DNA from 2 places in the Bacillus sp. NP247 genome. Region 2 is predicted to be linked to the other one. Evidence: a T-box and tRNA genes for the amino acid it is inferred to sense, from the RefSeq annotation. Region 2 holds a T-box; the other holds one or more tRNA genes.
What was found. The T-box of region 2 lies ahead of metG (methionine--tRNA ligase). A T-box ahead of a tRNA ligase gene usually reads a tRNA of that ligase, here a tRNA-Met.
Positions count from the first base shown of each region.

Region 1: it has a tRNA-Met gene. The T-box ahead of metG (methionine--tRNA ligase) is inferred to sense a tRNA for this amino acid. The anticodon was not compared.

Region 1 is NZ_CP076653.1:2,921,114-2,931,121, forward strand. Features, by position in the region: gene KPL75_RS15455 (Tex family protein) at 1-1,736, shown strand, start outside; gene cmpA (cortex morphogenetic protein CmpA) at 1,795-1,911, opposite strand; gene KPL75_RS15465 (SprT family protein) at 2,121-2,576, shown strand; tRNA gene KPL75_RS15470 (tRNA-Asn) at 2,691-2,765, shown strand; tRNA gene KPL75_RS15475 (tRNA-Ser) at 2,771-2,861, shown strand; tRNA gene KPL75_RS15480 (tRNA-Glu) at 2,870-2,944, shown strand; tRNA gene KPL75_RS15485 (tRNA-Val) at 2,949-3,024, shown strand; tRNA gene KPL75_RS15490 (tRNA-Met) at 3,049-3,125, shown strand; tRNA gene KPL75_RS15495 (tRNA-Asp) at 3,129-3,204, shown strand; tRNA gene KPL75_RS15500 (tRNA-Gln) at 3,292-3,366, shown strand; tRNA gene KPL75_RS15505 (tRNA-Lys) at 3,372-3,444, shown strand; tRNA gene KPL75_RS15510 (tRNA-Leu) at 3,461-3,543, shown strand; tRNA gene KPL75_RS15515 (tRNA-Arg) at 3,641-3,717, shown strand; tRNA gene KPL75_RS15520 (tRNA-Pro) at 3,721-3,797, shown strand; tRNA gene KPL75_RS15525 (tRNA-Gly) at 3,799-3,869, shown strand; rRNA gene KPL75_RS15530 (16S ribosomal RNA) at 3,946-5,497, shown strand; rRNA gene KPL75_RS15535 (23S ribosomal RNA) at 5,644-8,565, shown strand; rRNA gene rrf (5S ribosomal RNA) at 8,616-8,731, shown strand; tRNA gene KPL75_RS15545 (tRNA-Met) at 8,744-8,820, shown strand; tRNA gene KPL75_RS15550 (tRNA-Asp) at 8,824-8,899, shown strand; gene tsaE (tRNA (adenosine(37)-N6)-threonylcarbamoyltransferase complex ATPase subunit type 1 TsaE) at 9,074-9,547, shown strand; gene tsaB (tRNA (adenosine(37)-N6)-threonylcarbamoyltransferase complex dimerization subunit type 1 TsaB) at 9,528-10,008, shown strand, end outside.
Region 2 is NZ_CP076653.1:2,221,421-2,231,428, forward strand. Features, by position in the region: gene KPL75_RS11860 (DedA family protein) at 1-562, opposite strand, end outside; gene KPL75_RS11865 (DUF3978 family protein) at 976-1,419, shown strand; gene KPL75_RS11870 (L,D-transpeptidase) at 1,450-1,911, shown strand; gene KPL75_RS11875 (response regulator transcription factor) at 2,275-2,940, shown strand; gene KPL75_RS11880 (sensor histidine kinase) at 2,918-4,360, shown strand; gene KPL75_RS11885 (EamA family transporter) at 4,501-5,403, shown strand; gene KPL75_RS11890 (hypothetical protein) at 5,475-5,729, shown strand; gene metG (methionine--tRNA ligase) at 5,770-7,404, opposite strand; T-box leader at 7,455-7,725, opposite strand; gene KPL75_RS11900 (class I SAM-dependent methyltransferase) at 7,839-8,657, shown strand; gene KPL75_RS11905 (methyl-accepting chemotaxis protein) at 9,071-10,008, shown strand, end outside.

The DNA of each region.
Region 1 (10,008 bases), 700 kb from region 2:
AGGCTATGGAATTTGTTAATGTAGAAAAAGAAGTGGCGTCTGCAGAAGATGCGTTGCAAGGTGCGCAAGATATTATTGCGGAACTTGTTTCGGATAATGCGGCATATCGTAGTTGGATTCGCAATACTACTTTCCGAAAAGGGGTTATGTCTTCATCTGTAAAAGATAAAGAAAAAGATGAAAAGAATATATATGAAATGTATTATGGCTATGAAGAACCGTTGCAAAAGGTAGTGCCACATCGTGTGCTAGCTATGAATCGTGGTGAAAAGGAAGACGTATTAAGAATTTCTGTTATCACGCCAATTGAAGAAATTCTTCAGTTTTTACATAAAAAAATGATTCTTGATGAAGCTTCTAAAAGTGCGCATTATGTACAATTAGCGATGGAAGATGGATATAAGCGATTAATTCAACCTTCAATAGAAAGAGAAATTCGTAAAGAGTTAATGGAAACGGCCGAAGAACAAGCGATTCATATTTTCTCTGAGAATTTACGTAATTTATTATTACAACCTCCGATGAAAGGGAAAGTTGTGTTAGCGGTAGATCCAGCATATAGAACCGGTTGTAAATTAGCTGTAGTAGATGATACAGGAAAAGTTCTTTACATAGATGTTATTTATCCGCATCCGCCTGCTCGTAAATATGAGGATGCAAAAACGAAAATCATTTCAATTATAGATAAATATGAAGTTGAAATGATAGCGATTGGAAATGGTACAGCTTCGAGAGAAACGGAAGAATTTATAGTGGATGTATTACAAAATGTAGAACGAGATGTATTTTACATTATTGTAAATGAAGCGGGTGCTAGTGTGTACTCAGCATCTGATGTAGCTCGCGAGGAGTTTCCGAATTTACAGGTTGAAGAAAGAAGTGCTGTTTCAATTGGGAGACGTCTACAAGATCCACTTGCAGAGCTTGTGAAAATTGACCCTAAATCTGTTGGGGTGGGACAATATCAACATGATGTATCTCAAAAGAGATTAAATGAATCATTAACATTTGTAGTAGAGACGGCAGTTAACCGAGTTGGTGTTAATGTAAATACAGCTTCAGTTGCATTGTTGCAATATGTTTCGGGGTTATCAAAAACAGTTGCGAAAAATATTGTAGCTAAGCGTGAGGAAGATGGGAAATTCACGAAGCGAACTGAGTTAAAGAAAATCCCGCGTTTAGGTGCAAAAACATATGAACAATGTATCGGGTTTTTACGTATATTAGAAGGAGCGAATCCATTAGATCGTACAGGGATTCATCCAGAACAATATAAAAATGTTGAATTACTATTAAAGAGCTTAGGGTTATCGAAGAGTGATGTGGGGAAACCAAACTTGCAAAAGAGTTTAGAAGGAGTGGATATTTCTAAATTATCTCAAGAGACGGAGATTGGTGAGCCAACATTAGTTGATATTATGGATGCTTTAATTAGCCCGGAACGAGATATGAGGGATGAGTTGCCAAAGCCACTTTTGAAAAAGGGGATTTTAAAATTAGAAGATTTAAAGCGTGGTATGGAATTGGAGGGAACGATTCGCAATGTTGTTGATTTCGGTGCCTTTGTTGATATTGGTGTGAAGCAAGATGGTTTAGTACATATTTCTAAACTAAGCAAACAATTTGTAAAGCATCCATTAGATATTGTATCCGTGGGACAAATTGTAAAAGTATGGGTAGATGATATTGATACGAAAAAAGGTCGTGTTGCATTGTCAATGTTACCGATTGAATAGTAAGAAGAGAGAGCAGATGAAACTGCTCTTTTTTTTATGAACTGGAAAGTTTAATTGATTATGAGCTTTGATGTATTTTACTATAATAAAACCAGCATTCATTTAGTAACTTGATTTGATACCGGTTTTTTTCGAAATATGCACGTTGCATTTGTTTCTTTAGCCACGTGGGCATAGGAATCCCTCCTTGTTTAATCCTGCTCTCAAGAAAGTAGCTCCTTTTAGTTAAGGTAACTTTGATGAGAGGTTGGTGAGTGGATTTCTAGCAATGCTGCATTTTTAGAAATCACGCTTCTTGAATGAGGATGGGTATATGTACTATTTACTATATGTATAAGAAGGGAGAAAAGTGTAAAAATATTTTTTAGTTTAGGAGGAATGAGAATGGATGAGCAAGAAATTCAAAGGTTAGTGGAAGAGGTATCGTTACAATGCTTTGGAATGCCGTTTTTACATAAAGCGATGTTTAATAGTAGGTTACGTACAACTGGTGGGCGCTATCTATTGAAGAATCATAATATAGAATTGAACTATCGATATTACGAAATGTACGGTAAAGAAGAGTTAGTCGGGATTGTTAAACATGAACTTTGTCATTATCACTTACATATCACAGGAAAAGGGTATAAGCACCGAGATAGAGATTTTCGTGAGTTATTAGAGAAAGTAGGTGCACCACGTTTTTGTAAACGAATGATTAGTGAGGAGGAAACAAAAGTTTATACGTATGAATGTATGGGTTGTTCGTTTCAATATGTAAGAAGACGTCAAATAAATACACAAAGATATGTATGTGGAAAGTGCAAAGGACAACTAAAACTGGTAGTGAAAACATCTTGACAGTGAAAACGCAATCCAGTATATTATAAACATGTCCCGTTTGCGCAAGACGTTGTGAAAAAACTTCTTGACTTACGATGACAATTTTTATAAGATACAAATTGTCTTCATTATTCCGCAGTAGCTCAGTGGTAGAGCTATCGGCTGTTAACCGATCGGTCGTAGGTTCGAGTCCTACCTGCGGAGCCATATACAGAGAAGTACCCAAGTGGCTCAAGGGGCTCCCCTGCTAAGGGAGTAGATCGCTAACGCGGTGCGAGGGTTCGAATCCCTTCTTCTCTGCCATATATATTGGCCCGTTGGTCAAGTGGTTAAGACACCGCCCTTTCACGGCGGTAACACGGGTTCGAATCCCGTACGGGTCACCACTTCGGAGGATTAGCTCAGCTGGGAGAGCACCTGCCTTACAAGCAGGGGGTCGGCGGTTCGATCCCGTCATCCTCCACCATATAAATTATATAAATAATATTATCGCGGGGTGGAGCAGTACGGTAGCTCGTCGGGCTCATAACCCGAAGGTCGCAGGTTCAAATCCTGTCCCCGCAACCAAATGGTCCCGTGGTGTAGTGGTTAACATGCCTGCCTGTCACGCAGGAGATCGCCGGTTCGACCCCGGTCGGGACCGCCATTTTAACTTCTGCTATAGGGCAGTTGTTTTTTATTGGACATTATGGTACAATAACATTTGTCTTTGAAAAGAAGATAACTATTTCGATGGGCTATAGCCAAGCGGTAAGGCAACGGACTTTGACTCCGTCATGCGCTGGTTCGAATCCAGCTAGCCCAGCCATTTACGAGCCATTAGCTCAGTTGGTAGAGCATCTGACTTTTAATCAGAGGGTCGAAGGTTCGAATCCTTCATGGCTCACTTTTGTTTTTTTCGCGCGGTCGTGGCGGAACGGCAGACGCGCTAGGTTGAGGGCCTAGTGGGGGAAACCCCGTGGAGGTTCAAGTCCTCTCGGCCGCATCAAAAAATCTTTTAAAAAAGTACTTGCATTTGAAAATGTAGTATGATAAGATAATTGAGTCGCTAAAATACAACGACGAAAAAACATCATGAATAAGCGCCCGTAGCTCAATTGGATAGAGCGTTTGACTACGGATCAAGAGGTTAGGGGTTCGACTCCTCTCGGGCGCGCCATAACGGGAAGTGGCTCAGCTTGGTAGAGCACCTGGTTTGGGACCAGGGGGTCGCAGGTTCAAATCCTGTCTTCCCGACCACGCGGGTGTAGTTTAGTGGTAAAACAAGAGCCTTCCAAGCTCTGGTCGAGAGTTCGATTCTCTTCACCCGCTTTTAGTTCTTTGAAAACTGAACGAAACAAACAACGTGAACGTCAATTTTTATTTTTAGATGCTAGACAAACTAACTTTATTGGAGAGTTTGATCCTGGCTCAGGATGAACGCTGGCGGCGTGCCTAATACATGCAAGTCGAGCGAATGGATTAAGAGCTTGCTCTTATGAAGTTAGCGGCGGACGGGTGAGTAACACGTGGGTAACCTGCCCATAAGACTGGGATAACTCCGGGAAACCGGGGCTAATACCGGATAATATTTTGAACTGCATGGTTCGAAATTGAAAGGCGGCTTCGGCTGTCACTTATGGATGGACCCGCGTCGCATTAGCTAGTTGGTGAGGTAACGGCTCACCAAGGCAACGATGCGTAGCCGACCTGAGAGGGTGATCGGCCACACTGGGACTGAGACACGGCCCAGACTCCTACGGGAGGCAGCAGTAGGGAATCTTCCGCAATGGACGAAAGTCTGACGGAGCAACGCCGCGTGAGTGATGAAGGCTTTCGGGTCGTAAAACTCTGTTGTTAGGGAAGAACAAGTGCTAGTTGAATAAGCTGGCACCTTGACGGTACCTAACCAGAAAGCCACGGCTAACTACGTGCCAGCAGCCGCGGTAATACGTAGGTGGCAAGCGTTATCCGGAATTATTGGGCGTAAAGCGCGCGCAGGTGGTTTCTTAAGTCTGATGTGAAAGCCCACGGCTCAACCGTGGAGGGTCATTGGAAACTGGGAGACTTGAGTGCAGAAGAGGAAAGTGGAATTCCATGTGTAGCGGTGAAATGCGTAGAGATATGGAGGAACACCAGTGGCGAAGGCGACTTTCTGGTCTGTAACTGACACTGAGGCGCGAAAGCGTGGGGAGCAAACAGGATTAGATACCCTGGTAGTCCACGCCGTAAACGATGAGTGCTAAGTGTTAGAGGGTTTCCGCCCTTTAGTGCTGAAGTTAACGCATTAAGCACTCCGCCTGGGGAGTACGGCCGCAAGGCTGAAACTCAAAGGAATTGACGGGGGCCCGCACAAGCGGTGGAGCATGTGGTTTAATTCGAAGCAACGCGAAGAACCTTACCAGGTCTTGACATCCTCTGAAAACTCTAGAGATAGAGCTTCTCCTTCGGGAGCAGAGTGACAGGTGGTGCATGGTTGTCGTCAGCTCGTGTCGTGAGATGTTGGGTTAAGTCCCGCAACGAGCGCAACCCTTGATCTTAGTTGCCATCATTAAGTTGGGCACTCTAAGGTGACTGCCGGTGACAAACCGGAGGAAGGTGGGGATGACGTCAAATCATCATGCCCCTTATGACCTGGGCTACACACGTGCTACAATGGACGGTACAAAGAGCTGCAAGACCGCGAGGTGGAGCTAATCTCATAAAACCGTTCTCAGTTCGGATTGTAGGCTGCAACTCGCCTACATGAAGCTGGAATCGCTAGTAATCGCGGATCAGCATGCCGCGGTGAATACGTTCCCGGGCCTTGTACACACCGCCCGTCACACCACGAGAGTTTGTAACACCCGAAGTCGGTGGGGTAACCTTTATGGAGCCAGCCGCCTAAGGTGGGACAGATGATTGGGGTGAAGTCGTAACAAGGTAGCCGTATCGGAAGGTGCGGCTGGATCACCTCCTTTCTATGGAGAATTGATGAACGCAGTTCATCAATAAACGTTGACTTGTTTCGTTTCGTTCAGTTTTGAGAGAACTATCTCTCAAGTTTAAATGTATGTTCTTTGAAAACTAGATAACAGTGTAGCTCATATTTTTTTAATTTTAGTTTGGTTAAGTTAGAAAGGGCGCACGGTGGATGCCTTGACATTAGGAGTCGATGAAGGACGGGACTAACGCCGATATGCTTCGGGGAGCTGTAAGTAAGCTTTGATCCGAAGATTTCCGAATGGGGAAACCCACTATACGTAATGGTATGGTATCCTTACCTGAATACATAGGGTATGGAAGACAGACCCAGGGAACTGAAACATCTAAGTACCTGGAGGAAGAGAAAGCAAATGCGATTTCCTGAGTAGCGGCGAGCGAAACGGAATCTAGCCCAAACCAAGAGGCTTGCCTCTTGGGGTTGTAGGACATTCTATACGGAGTTACAAAGGAACGAGGTAGACGAAGCGACCTGGAAAGGTCCGTCACAGAGGGTAACAACCCCGTAGTCGAAACTTCGTTCTCTCTTGAATGTATCCTGAGTACGGCGGAACACGTGAAATTCCGTCGGAATCTGGGAGGACCATCTCCCAAGGCTAAATACTCCCTAGTGATCGATAGTGAACCAGTACCGTGAGGGAAAGGTGAAAAGCACCCCGGAAGGGGAGTGAAAGAGATCCTGAAACCGTGTGCCTACAAATAGTCAGAGCCCGTTAATGGGTGATGGCGTGCCTTTTGTAGAATGAACCGGCGAGTTACGATCCCGTGCGAGGTTAAGCTGAAGAGGCGGAGCCGCAGCGAAAGCGAGTCTGAATAGGGCGTTTAGTACGTGGTCGTAGACCCGAAACCAGGTGATCTACCCATGTCCAGGGTGAAGTTCAGGTAACACTGAATGGAGGCCCGAACCCACGCACGTTGAAAAGTGCGGGGATGAGGTGTGGGTAGCGGAGAAATTCCAATCGAACCTGGAGATAGCTGGTTCTCCCCGAAATAGCTTTAGGGCTAGCCTTAAGTGTAAGAGTCTTGGAGGTAGAGCACTGATTGAACTAGGGGTCCTCATCGGATTACCGAATTCAGTCAAACTCCGAATGCCAATGACTTATCCTTAGGAGTCAGACTGCGAGTGATAAGATCCGTAGTCAAGAGGGAAACAGCCCAGATCGCCAGCTAAGGTCCCAAAGTGTGTATTAAGTGGAAAAGGATGTGGAGTTGCTTAGACAACTAGGATGTTGGCTCAGAAGCAGCCACCATTTAAAGAGTGCGTAATAGCTCACTAGTCGAGTGACTCTGCGCCGAAAATGTACCGGGGCTAAATACACCACCGAAGCTGCGAATTGATACCAATGGTATCAGTGGTAGGGGAGCGTTCTAAGTGCAGTGAAGTCAGACCGGAAGGACTGGTGGAGCGCTTAGAAGTGAGAATGCCGGTATGAGTAGCGAAAGACGGGTGAGAATCCCGTCCACCGAATGCCTAAGGTTTCCTGAGGAAGGCTCGTCCGCTCAGGGTTAGTCAGGACCTAAGCCGAGGCCGACAGGCGTAGGCGATGGACAACAGGTTGATATTCCTGTACCACCTCTTTATCGTTTGAGCAATGGAGGGACGCAGAAGGATAGAAGAAGCGTGCGATTGGTTGTGCACGTCCAAGCAGTTAGGCTGATAAGTAGGCAAATCCGCTTATCGTGAAGGCTGAGCTGTGATGGGGAAGCTCCTTATGGAGCGAAGTCTTTGATTCCCCGCTGCCAAGAAAAGCTTCTAGCGAGATAAAAGGTGCCTGTACCGCAAACCGACACAGGTAGGCGAGGAGAGAATCCTAAGGTGTGCGAGAGAACTCTGGTTAAGGAACTCGGCAAAATGACCCCGTAACTTCGGGAGAAGGGGTGCTTTCTTAACGGAAAGCCGCAGTGAATAGGCCCAAGCGACTGTTTAGCAAAAACACAGGTCTCTGCGAAGCCGTAAGGCGAAGTATAGGGGCTGACACCTGCCCGGTGCTGGAAGGTTAAGGAGAGGGGTTAGCGTAAGCGAAGCTCTGAACTGAAGCCCCAGTAAACGGCGGCCGTAACTATAACGGTCCTAAGGTAGCGAAATTCCTTGTCGGGTAAGTTCCGACCCGCACGAAAGGTGTAACGATTTGGGCACTGTCTCAACCAGAGACTCGGTGAAATTATAGTACCTGTGAAGATGCAGGTTACCCGCGACAGGACGGAAAGACCCCGTGGAGCTTTACTGTAGCCTGATATTGAATTTTGGTACAGTTTGTACAGGATAGGCGGGAGCCATTGAAACCGGAGCGCTAGCTTCGGTGGAGGCGCTGGTGGGATACCGCCCTGACTGTATTGAAATTCTAACCTACGGGTCTTATCGACCCGGGAGACAGTGTCAGGTGGGCAGTTTGACTGGGGCGGTCGCCTCCTAAAGTGTAACGGAGGCGCCCAAAGGTTCCCTCAGAATGGTTGGAAATCATTCGTAGAGTGCAAAGGCATAAGGGAGCTTGACTGCGAGACCTACAAGTCGAGCAGGGACGAAAGTCGGGCTTAGTGATCCGGTGGTTCCGCATGGAAGGGCCATCGCTCAACGGATAAAAGCTACCCCGGGGATAACAGGCTTATCTCCCCCAAGAGTCCACATCGACGGGGAGGTTTGGCACCTCGATGTCGGCTCATCGCATCCTGGGGCTGTAGTCGGTCCCAAGGGTTGGGCTGTTCGCCCATTAAAGCGGTACGCGAGCTGGGTTCAGAACGTCGTGAGACAGTTCGGTCCCTATCCGTCGTGGGCGTAGGAAATTTGAGAGGAGCTGTCCTTAGTACGAGAGGACCGGGATGGACGCACCGCTGGTGTACCAGTTGTTCTGCCAAGGGCATAGCTGGGTAGCTATGTGCGGAAGGGATAAGTGCTGAAAGCATCTAAGCATGAAGCCCCCCTCAAGATGAGATTTCCCATAGCGTAAGCTAGTAAGATCCCTGAAAGATGATCAGGTTGATAGGTTCGAGGTGGAAGCATGGTGACATGTGGAGCTGACGAATACTAATAGATCGAGGACTTAACCATATAATATGAAGCAAATGTTATCTAGTTTTGAAGGAATATACCTTCAATAGTTTGGTGATGATGGCAGAGAGGTCACACCCGTTCCCATACCGAACACGGAAGTTAAGCTCTCTAGCGCCGATGGTAGTTGGGACCTTGTCCCTGTGAGAGTAGGACGTCGCCAAGCTATTTATATCATCGCGGGGTGGAGCAGTACGGTAGCTCGTCGGGCTCATAACCCGAAGGTCGCAGGTTCAAATCCTGTCCCCGCAACCAAATGGTCCCGTGGTGTAGTGGTTAACATGCCTGCCTGTCACGCAGGAGATCGCCGGTTCGACCCCGGTCGGGACCGCCATTTTATATAAAGAAAAGAACGAAACAAGTTGTTTCGTATTTTTTTATTTGTTTTAACAAAAAACTAATAAAGACAGTCAAACTATCCTTAGGAAAACTCCTAAGGACTTTTTTATATATTTAAAACCTGTATAATAAAGAGCAGAGAACTTTGTGAGTAAAGTAGGTGAAGTCTGTGAGTAAATATGAAATAACAACAAAATCTTCCGAAGAAACCCAGCGATTATCAGAAAAATTAGGGGGACTTGTAAAGGTACAAGATGTAATTATTTTAGAAGGTGATCTTGGAGCTGGCAAGACGACTTTTACAAAAGGACTAGCAAAAGGTCTTGGAGTGAAAAGAGTCGTAAATAGTCCTACCTTCAATATTATTAAAGAATATAAAGGAAGATTACCGCTATATCATATGGATGTGTATCGTTTAGCGGAAAGTGAAGAAGATTTAGGATTTGATGAGTATTTCTATGGTGAAGGGATTACAGTAGTAGAATGGGCTCATTTAATAGAAGCATATTTACCGAATGAGAAGTTGCAAATTAGTTTATTCCATGCTGGAGATGATACAAGGAAAATTGTACTCGAGCCAATTGGAGATCGCTATACTAGATTATGTGAGGAGCTATTACAAGATGAAAGTACTAGCAATTGATACTTCAAATTACGTAATGGGTGTATCCCTTATTGAGGAAGGGAACGTGATTGGGGAAATCATTACAAATTTAACAAAAAACCATTCTGTACGTCTTATGCCAGCTGTAGAGAAACTGTTAAAAGAATGCGGTGTAAAACCGAAAGAATTGACTAAAATTGTTGTAGCAGCTGGACCAGGATCATATACAGGTGTTCGTATAGGTGTGACAGCTGCAAAAACATTAGCTTGGTCACTTCAAATACCAATTGTAGGTGTATCAAGTTTAGAAGTGGTGGCTGCAAATGGTACTAATTTTAATGGACTAATTTGTCCTTTATTTGATGGCCGACGTGGTCAAATTTATACGGGGTTATATACATATGAAGGAGAGCATATAACTTCAATAGAAGAAGACCGAATTATTCTTATTGTTGACTGGTTGCAAATGTTAAAAGATAAAGAACAGCCTGTTTTATTTA
Region 2 (10,008 bases):
TCAGCGTGATTACTACAATTACAACTACTCCAAAGATAATTTTACCGATATTATCTTCCAGTACTCCAAAAATATCATGTAAGTTACCACCTAGCCAGTAGCCACCAATTAAGAAGAATGATACCCAGAATAAAGCCCCTGAATAAATTGTAATCGCAAAGCGACGGAATGGTAAATTGATGATTCCTGCAAAGTATCCTGTAAAATGGCGTACACCAGGAATAAAGAAACCGATAAAGATCAGGAAGTACCCATACTTATCAAACCACATTCTTGTTAAGTCGATTTTTCTTTGTGTTAAAAATACGTATTTCCCATATTTTTGAATGAAAGGCATACCTAATTTATTTCCTAAAAAGTATTGAATCGTCATTCCTACACTCGTCCCAATAAAGGATAGAATAATTAAAATCGGTAAACTTAAATCACCCTTCTGTGCTAAAAACCCCGCATATGCTAATGTTGGCTCTCCCGGAAACGGAAGTGCAATATATTCTAACAGCAAACCTACAAGTACTACATAATACCCGTATTGCTGAAATAATTCATGAACCCATTCCATGTCATCTCCCCTTTCATTCACGTACAACTTGTTACTATTATTGTATAAAAAAATTGTCGAAATAACTATCACAATAGCTTACATTTTTATTACATTTTTGTAAGGCTCACACTAAAGGTTTCTGTTCTTTATTTGCTTATACTCATTATCATTTTAAAATGAGCTAAAAACTATATACCGTACGGAATATAACCATTAATATACATTTTTTATCCAGTTTTTAACACTTGTAAATCACCTTATTTTGTTCTCTATAAAAAACCATAACAAACTCATACTAACTTCATATTAGCTTCATATACGTATTGTAAGATTATATCGGAATTTGTTGAAAAATTTAACTAATATATGACTAAGCATTAAACTGAATAAATATAAGTCGTTTTTCGAAATTGAAAAAAGGGTGAATACAAATGGAAGCTTATAAAATGCACGATTTTATTAATACAAATGTTGAATCTCATCAAAATGAAAACGTTTTTAATTTACACATATGTGAAACAAATGAATTTGACGTAAGTTTAACAAAATCTACAACACTATCTTTTATCGTTTCAAAAAAGAACATTAAGATCGTCACGAGAAAATGGATCAATTCAAATCAAGAAAGCATGATTGGCAAAAGCTACATCATTCCAACGAAAGCTTTTCACTATTTCTTACCTATTATTTCTGAAACTGAAGATGAACTAAAGATTCAAGTTCAAAGTTTTGGACTACATGGTGAGCTTTTATTAAATGAAAGATTACTTATTGATAAAAACAACAAACACAATACAAAAATTACTACCTTCTTTGAAACATTAGATGAAAATATAAATCAAGCATTACGAGGATTACAAATTCATTGTATGTAAGACTACTACAATAAGTAAAAGGAGAATATAATGAAAAAACTATTATTAAGTGCGCTATTATCATTAGGATTTTTAACTCTTCCATTCACTACTGCAGAAGCAGCTACAACGAAAGATCAGCTTATCGTAAACACACAAATAAATAAAATGGATTATTATCAAGATGGAAAATTCATAAAAAGTTTCACTGTCGCTACTGGAAAAGTAGCAACACCTACACCTAAAGGCACTTTTCAAATCGTAAATAAAATTAAAGACCGTCCTTACTATACAGGAAAAATTAAAGGCGGCGATCCACGTAATCCACTTGGAGACCGCTGGCTCGGATTAAATATGGCAGGAACTTACGGAACAACGTATGCGATTCATGGAACTAACAATAATCAAGCAATCGGAAAAGCGACAACACTTGGTTGTATTCGTATGTATAACAATGATATACACTGGTTATTTGAGCGTATTCAGCAGCAAGCTACTGTCACTGTAAAATAACCTAAGAACACGATTTACGTGTAGCCAAGAATTTTATATCTTGGCTTATTTTATTTATTCAATTACAGTAGCAAAACAACTGTATTTACATATATAATGAGAATAGATTGTGTCAAATAACATCAAAACATTGATAAACATGGATATTAAAATTATACAGTTATAATATTTTATAAATTTTACATTACATACTATAATAGAACTACTGTGATTCTGAAATATTCAGTTTCGCTAAACAACTCCCCTTGCTACTTTCATGATTATTTTATAGCGGGGGCTTATTATATGTATAAGCAATCTGAGACATTCAAAAATGATGAATTCGAATATTGCAGTAAAAAGCGTTATTTAGGAGGTGTTACTATGACGCATATACTGGTGATTGAAGACAACCCAGATATACAAGAACTGATTCGTGAATTTCTAATGGCACAAAGCTTTACCGTTGATGTCGTTGGCGCTGGAACAGAAGGTATACTGCTTTTCCAAAAAAATTCATACGATCTTGTCCTCCTTGATGTGATGTTACCAGATATAGATGGCTATAGTATTTGTAAAATTATGCGAGGACAGTCTGATGTACCGATCATTATGTTAACAGGCTTACATAATGAAGAAAGTGAAATTAAAGGATTTGAATTAGGTATTGATGACTATATTACGAAACCGTTCCATTACACCGTATTTATTAAACGTGTAGAAGCTGTATTAAGAAGGGCAGCAACGAAGGAAGCAGAAACTGCAACTATACTACAATTCCGTGAATTGATTTTAAATTCTACAGCATATGCCGCTTATGTTCATGGTAATCAAATTGAATTAACAACAAAGGAATTTGAAATTATTTATACTTTACTGCAAAATCGGGGAAAAGTATTATCAAGAAGTGATTTGCTGAATAAGGTATGGGGCTATGAACATTATGGTGATGTAAGAGTTATAGATACACATATTAAAAACTTAAGAAAAAAACTAGGGATTCCTTATATTAAAACGGTGAAAGGCATTGGCTACAAAATCGAATCGTAGCACAGACAACATCACCAAAAATATTTTCATCAAAACCTTATTATTTTGTATTCTTTTATCACTTTGTCTTTATCAAATTATTTATTTTCTAGCTTCAAACTACGATAAAGAACGTTTTGCAAAAGAAAATGGAGCGCTGTCTACAGAACAAGCGGATTCAGACAAACAAAACGACCAAAGTAAAACGAATCAAAGTAAGGCTGTTTCAGAGAGTATGATTTCCAATTTCCAACCTTCTATTATAGATTATAAAGCACTCTCTACAGCCATAAATCACCTTTTGCAGCCTAGCCAAACTGCAAAAGCAAAAGAACATACCCAAAATATTGCGGGGAAAAACAGCACTTCTGCTCCACTTACAGAAACGGAAAAGCAAGTCGCTACTAATGATGCCTTGCATAAACAAAATGCAGAAAATAACACAAATGATACACAAGATTATCCAAAATTAGCAGATGCACTGCAGCAATTAGCTCCACATATTGGTGCAACAATGCTTGCATTATCGTTACTCGGATCTTTAATTTATACAAAACTAATTGCCAAACCTTTTCAATTTATGAGCGATGCTTTAAAAGATATTATGAATCTTGATTTCTCAGATAAAAAGGCGCTGAACAAAAATACAGATCAAACAGATTTTAATTTGCAAGTAGCTGCTTCACAAGTACCAAATATTGTGAAGAATTTACATGAAAGCAATCAAGATTTAAGAAATGAGCTCAAGAAGGAACAACAGTTAGAACAATCTCGTAAAGAATTTATGTCTATGGTATCCCATGAATTAAAAACACCAATCGCGGCAGTTATGGGACAACTCGATGGCATGATTCACGGAATTGGTGCTTATAAAGATAGAGATAAATATTTAAAGCGCTCCTATGAGATGATGCAAGATATTAACATATTAACGGAAAAGATGTCAGAATTATCCAAAATACAAAACCCTCAATTTAAACCGAATTTAGAAGTTATTTCATTAACTACTATTATTGAGGATGTTATGAAAAAAGTAGATTACTTTGTATCTGTAAAGCAATTAAATGTTCAATCTAACATTAAGCAAGATGTACAAATCTTAGCTGATCCTACATTTATTCAAACTGCTATTTTTAACATTATTTCAAATGCAATTCATTATACAATTGACCATCAGCATGTCTATATAAAGCTTTATGAAAAGCCAAACGGTTATGCATTAGAAGTATTAAATACAGGTTCACAAATTGATGAGGATAAACTTGCCCATTTATTTGAGCCATTCTATCGTGCAAACCCTGGCAAACACGGATTAGTACAAGGTAGTGGCCTTGGGCTATATATTGTAAAACAAATATTAGATAAACATCAGTTTCCTTATGGGATACAAAACACACCTCAAGGTGTAAAATGTTCTATTGTATTCCCAAAAGCAATGTAAAAAACCTACTACAATTTCATACCCCAAATTCATACTTCGTATGAATGGCGGAATTTTGTAGAGTCTCTTACTCTGTTTCGTTCGCCCGTTATCCTTATTAGGATAACGGGCGTTTTTTATTATTTTTAAGGAGGATTTTTATGGAGAAATTTAAGTATTCATTACTCGTTTTACTCGGAGCTTGTAGCTACGGCGTACTTTCAACTATTTTCAAACTCGGATTCATTGACGGATTTTCAGCACATCAACTATTAGGAGGGCAATATGTCTTCGGATGGATTGGACTACTTCTACTCGTTCTTTTCTTTTCACGCCATAAAGTAACAAAAAAGCAATTCCTTTCATTACTAACAGTCGGAACAACGATGAGTATGACTGGGATTTTCTACGCTATTTCTGTAGAAGAACTACCGGCATCTATCGCTGTCGTCTTACTATTCCAGTTCACGTGGATTGGTGTCGTTATCGAAGCAATTGCAAATCGAACATTTCCAAGCCGTGAGAAAGTTATATCTATTATTATTTTATTTACTGGTACATTGTTTGCTGGTGGTGTCTTTGACGGACTCGGACAAAGTTTTTCCACGAAAGGTATTATCTTTGGACTATTAGCTGCTGTCTCTTTTTCATTCTATGTTTTTGCAAGTGGGCGCGTTGCTACAGATGTTCCGCCTTATACAAAAAGCTTTCTCATGACAACAAGCGCTACTCTTATCGTATGCCTATTCTTCCCGCCAACTTTTTTAACAGACGGTGCCCTGCATGCCGGTCTATGGAAATATGCTTTCTTCCTCGGATTATTCGGCGTTGTTGTACCTGTCATTTGTTTTTCAATCGGTGTTCCGAAAGTTGGAATAGGACTTGGCACTATTTTAGGTGCAGCTGAATTACCAACGGCTATTATCGCTTCTATTACACTTGTTCATGAAGTTGTATCGCTAATGCAGTGGATTGGGATTGTAGTTATATTACTTGGTATTTTCACACCACAACTACTTACTGCTAGGAAAGAAAAAAAACATAATCGTGTGCATAGTGCGTGAAAACATAAATTGCGTATAAATGTAAATGAAGTTAAAATACGGTATGCATTTAAATCGATTCGGAGGTATAAATGACTATTTTAAGCATCATGTTTTTTGTTATTATGTGTATCTTCTTCCTAATAAGATATATGAAAGAAAAGAAGTTTTACGATTTGCTTCTCATTCCTATTTGCATATATGCAGGAGCAGTGAAAACTCCATTAGTAGAGTACCTAAACTTTAATACTACCTTCAAAATAACATATGATATTGCAGCTATTATTCTCGTAATCCTTGCTGTACTTTTCTTTTTAAAAGATAAGAAAGAAAATCCTACTGCATAACAAAAGACCTTTCATCATTTGAAAGGTCTTTTTCTCTATCTCACTTTACCGCTCCATATAGCTTCTCTATCTCATGCTCAATTTGTTTTATATCGATTCGTTCAAATAATGGCTGCACGCTATCAATTCTATTCGGCAACGTATTTTGAGGTTCCCAATTTCGTTTAACAATCGACAATGTGTTCCGAACTCTTTCACTTGAAAATGGTAGAAACGGTTCAAGGAGATTTGCAAAATTAGCGATAAGATAAACACAATTACAAATTGTTTCCTCACATGAAACTGGGTCCTCTTCTCTTTGTTTCCAAGGTTGCTTTTCATCAAAATATTTATTTGCAAAACGTACTGCATCAAATATTGTCTCTAACGCCACTTTAAATTTAGTTTGCTCAATCGATTTCCCTACATTTATATATAATCCTTCTACTTTATCTTTCAGCTCTACATTAATAGTGCCTTTCGGTACAATGCCATCATAATATTTTTCAATAAACTTTAATGTCCGATTCACAAAATTCCCGTATGCGCCTAATAGTTCACTATTATGACTGTAAATGAATTCACGCCATGAAAAATCAGTATCACGATTTTCTGGTGCATTTACTGTTAAAAAGTAACGAATAGAATCTGGATTATAGCGTTCCAATATATCAGGTACCCATACTGCCCAGTTTTTACTTGTCGATAACTTTCTTTTTTCTACTGTTAAATACTCATTCGAAACGATATGACGCGGGATCGCTTCTTCTCCTATTCCAAGTAATACCGCTGGCCAAATAATTGAATGAAACGGAATATTATCCTTACCATGTACATAATACGTTTTCGCATCTCTATCCCAAAACTCTTGATCCGCTTTCTCTGCTTCTTCAGCCCAGTGTTTACTCGCTGAATAATACCCTGTCACCGCTTCAATCCATACGTAAATTTTCTTATCTTCATATCCTTCCAAAGGAATTGGTACCCCAATTGGTAAATCACGTGATACTGCCCTATCTTGTAATCCTTCCTTTAAATATCTCTCTGTTAATTGAATTGCATTGTCGCGCCATGCCCCTTTCTGCTTTGCAATTTCTACAGCCGCTTTAATTTGTTGTTGAAATTTATGCAATGCAAAATAGAAATGCTCTGTTTCCTGTACTGATGGCGTACTACCGCATAACTTGCATTTCTTTTCTAACAAATCGAGTGGATCTAAAATAGCGGAACAAGCATCACATTGATCGCCCCTCGCTGCTTCATGGCAATGCGGACATATACCTTCTACATATCGATCCGGTAAAAATTGCGTACACGTTTCGCAATAAGCCTGTTCAACGACTTTTTTATAAATATAACCTTCTTCTAATAGACGTAAAAAGACTTTTTGCACAGTTTCATGATGATGCTCACTATCTGTACGTGTATAGTAATCATACGTAAAACCGAGATTATGAAAACATCGCTCGAATTCTTCATGATATTGATCAGCTATTTTCTTTACTGTAACCCCTTCTTGTTTTGCTCTAATTGCAATCGGTGTTCCATTACAATCACTTCCTGAAACATACAACACATTCTCACCTTTTGCCCTGTAATAACGTGCTAAAATATCTCCTGGTAACAAACTAGCAATATGCCCAAGATGTAACGAACCATTTGCATACGGCCAAGCGCCTCCAATAAAAATACTCATCCTATATTCCTCCTTTAAAATATAAAAAGCCCCGCCCTTATCTTAAAAAAGATAAGGGCGGGGCTGTATAAACAGTCGCGGTACCACCTTATTTCGCCAATTACTCACATAATCAGCCTTAACAAGTACGGAGCTATATGCTCTTATACTGTGGTTTTGATAACGAGTACCAACTCTCGTCGCCGCCTACTATTATCATTTAATAAGTTCAGGACGAAGCTCAAAGGCCATTGTTCAAATGAATATTCTTGCTTCTTCTCAGCTACCGAAGCTCTCTGGAAAGAATGATTCCATTCTACTTTTCCTTTTCAACGCTTTTATGTATAACACGTATTTTACGACTTAATAACAGAAAAATCAAACTCCAATTCAAAAAAACAGGAAATCCCACTCATTCACCGAATAACTATATGTTCACAAAAGGAGTGATAAGATTGAATCAAAAGCAACTAAGCACGATAAATGAAAAAAGCTGGAACGCAGCTGCTTATGAAGCTTGGACAAATCGCCACGGGGCTCCAGAGGATTATGCGAAAAAGCTCATGGAAAATCCTATGCGCGAGATAGATCATTATTTACCCTACATACAATCTCCAAAAGGGAAACGTATTATTAATTTACTCGGATCAAAAGGCAACAAAGCCGTTGCTCTTGCTCTTTTAGGAGCCGATGTAACAGTTGTAGACATTTCAGCAAGTAATGCTAAATATGCAAATGAACTAGCAGAAGCTGCTGGCGTCTCTATTCAATATATCGTTTCCGATGTACTAGATTTAAATCTATCTCAATCATTTGATATCGTGTTACTGGAACTTGGCGTGCTCCATTACTTTTTAGACTTAAAGCCACTCTTTCATATAATCTCTCACTTACTAAAGCAAGATGGGACCTTTATACTACGTGACTATCATCCCGTTTATACAAAATTATTAGGAGTAGATCACCCATCCTTTCGAGCAAATGGAAATTATTTCGATGAAGAACTTATTGAAGATGACGTAGCTTATAGTACTCTCCTTACGGAATCACAGAAATACGCTTTACCGAGAACAAAAATTAGGCGCTGGACACTAGGAGAAATTATTACAGCAATGGCGGAAACAAATTTCAAAGTTGAAAAATTGATTGAGGAACACGGATCTCATCAAAAGTGGGTCTTCCCTTCTACTGTACCCGAAGGAATTGAAGAGCGTATACCCGGTCTATATACATTAATTGCGACAACATGCAAAAAAGGATCCCTTCACGGATAGGATCCTTTTTTTGCATGCTTACGCATATAAGTTGAGGTTGGAGATTACCATAATTCTGTAGAATAGGACACAAGATATTTCAACATTCGTCTCTGACTTACGTCGTCAAAAAGGGGTATGACCAACATAACGAAGAGTAATGTTACAGTTGATAGTGATAATCGTTATCAACTAATTAGAAGTATACATGATGTTATTTCTAATTACAATAGTATTTTTTATTTTTATTTAAGAATTTTTGATATATAAATGTATACATTTTAAGAACATTTACCCATACTCATCTGCCCCCTTTCCATTATCTGCTATAATTTTCATTGAACAGATTAATAACTTCGTAATAATGGATTTATTAATTCCGTTCTTAATATCCATAAATTAAGATAATAAGTTTATTAAAGGTAGGGATAACGATGAAATATGTCAGTATTCGAAAAAAACTACTCTTCACACTCTTAAGCATTTGTTCCTTATTTAGCATTGCTCTCATTATTATTCTTACATTCGCTACGAACCAAGCAAGTGAAATTGAAACATTAAAAAACGATGTATCGAAAAGAGCAACCATTTTAAAAGAACGTGGTGATTGGTTTCAAGCACAAGTTGCTGGCTTACAAGAATATTTACTATCGCATGATCAAAAAGGGTTGGATAAATTCAACCGTGAAGGAAAGAAATTAGCTGATACTAGGGAACAAGTAACAAGTGATAAAAAACTCCCTGAAGGAATGAAAGAGGCCATTTTAATGGGTGCGAAATGGCGAAGCGTCATAGATAATGAGGTTCTCCCCCTTGCGCGTGAAGGAAAATGGGACGAAGCATCCAAAATTGCTTTAGCTCAAACAGATTACGTAAATGACCTTTTAAGTCGTTTTACTAAATACGCAAATGAAGAGAATGAAAAACGTGACACATTAATTGCTGATGTTCAATCTTCATCATCTCTTATCCAATATATTATTTTCTTCTCACTCATTACATGCACATTAACATCTATTTTATTAGCATGGTGGTTCTCTGGTAAACTTGTTAAACCTATTCGACAAATTGATGCGAAATTAAAAGAATTAGCTTCTCAAGATGGCGATTTGACTGCGAGATTGCACGTAACTAGTAAAGATGAAATCGGTGATATTGCACATTCCTTTAATCAAATGCTCACCAACTTACAACGTATAATAAAGCAAGTTCAACAAACATCAACAAGCGTAAAAGAAGCTTCAGAAAATATGTTTATCGAAACGACTGCATCTATGGATACTACCGCACACATCCAAGCAACTATGAATACACTTGATCATAATATTCGTTCACAAGTGTCTAGCATCGAAGAAAGCTCAACGGCAATGGA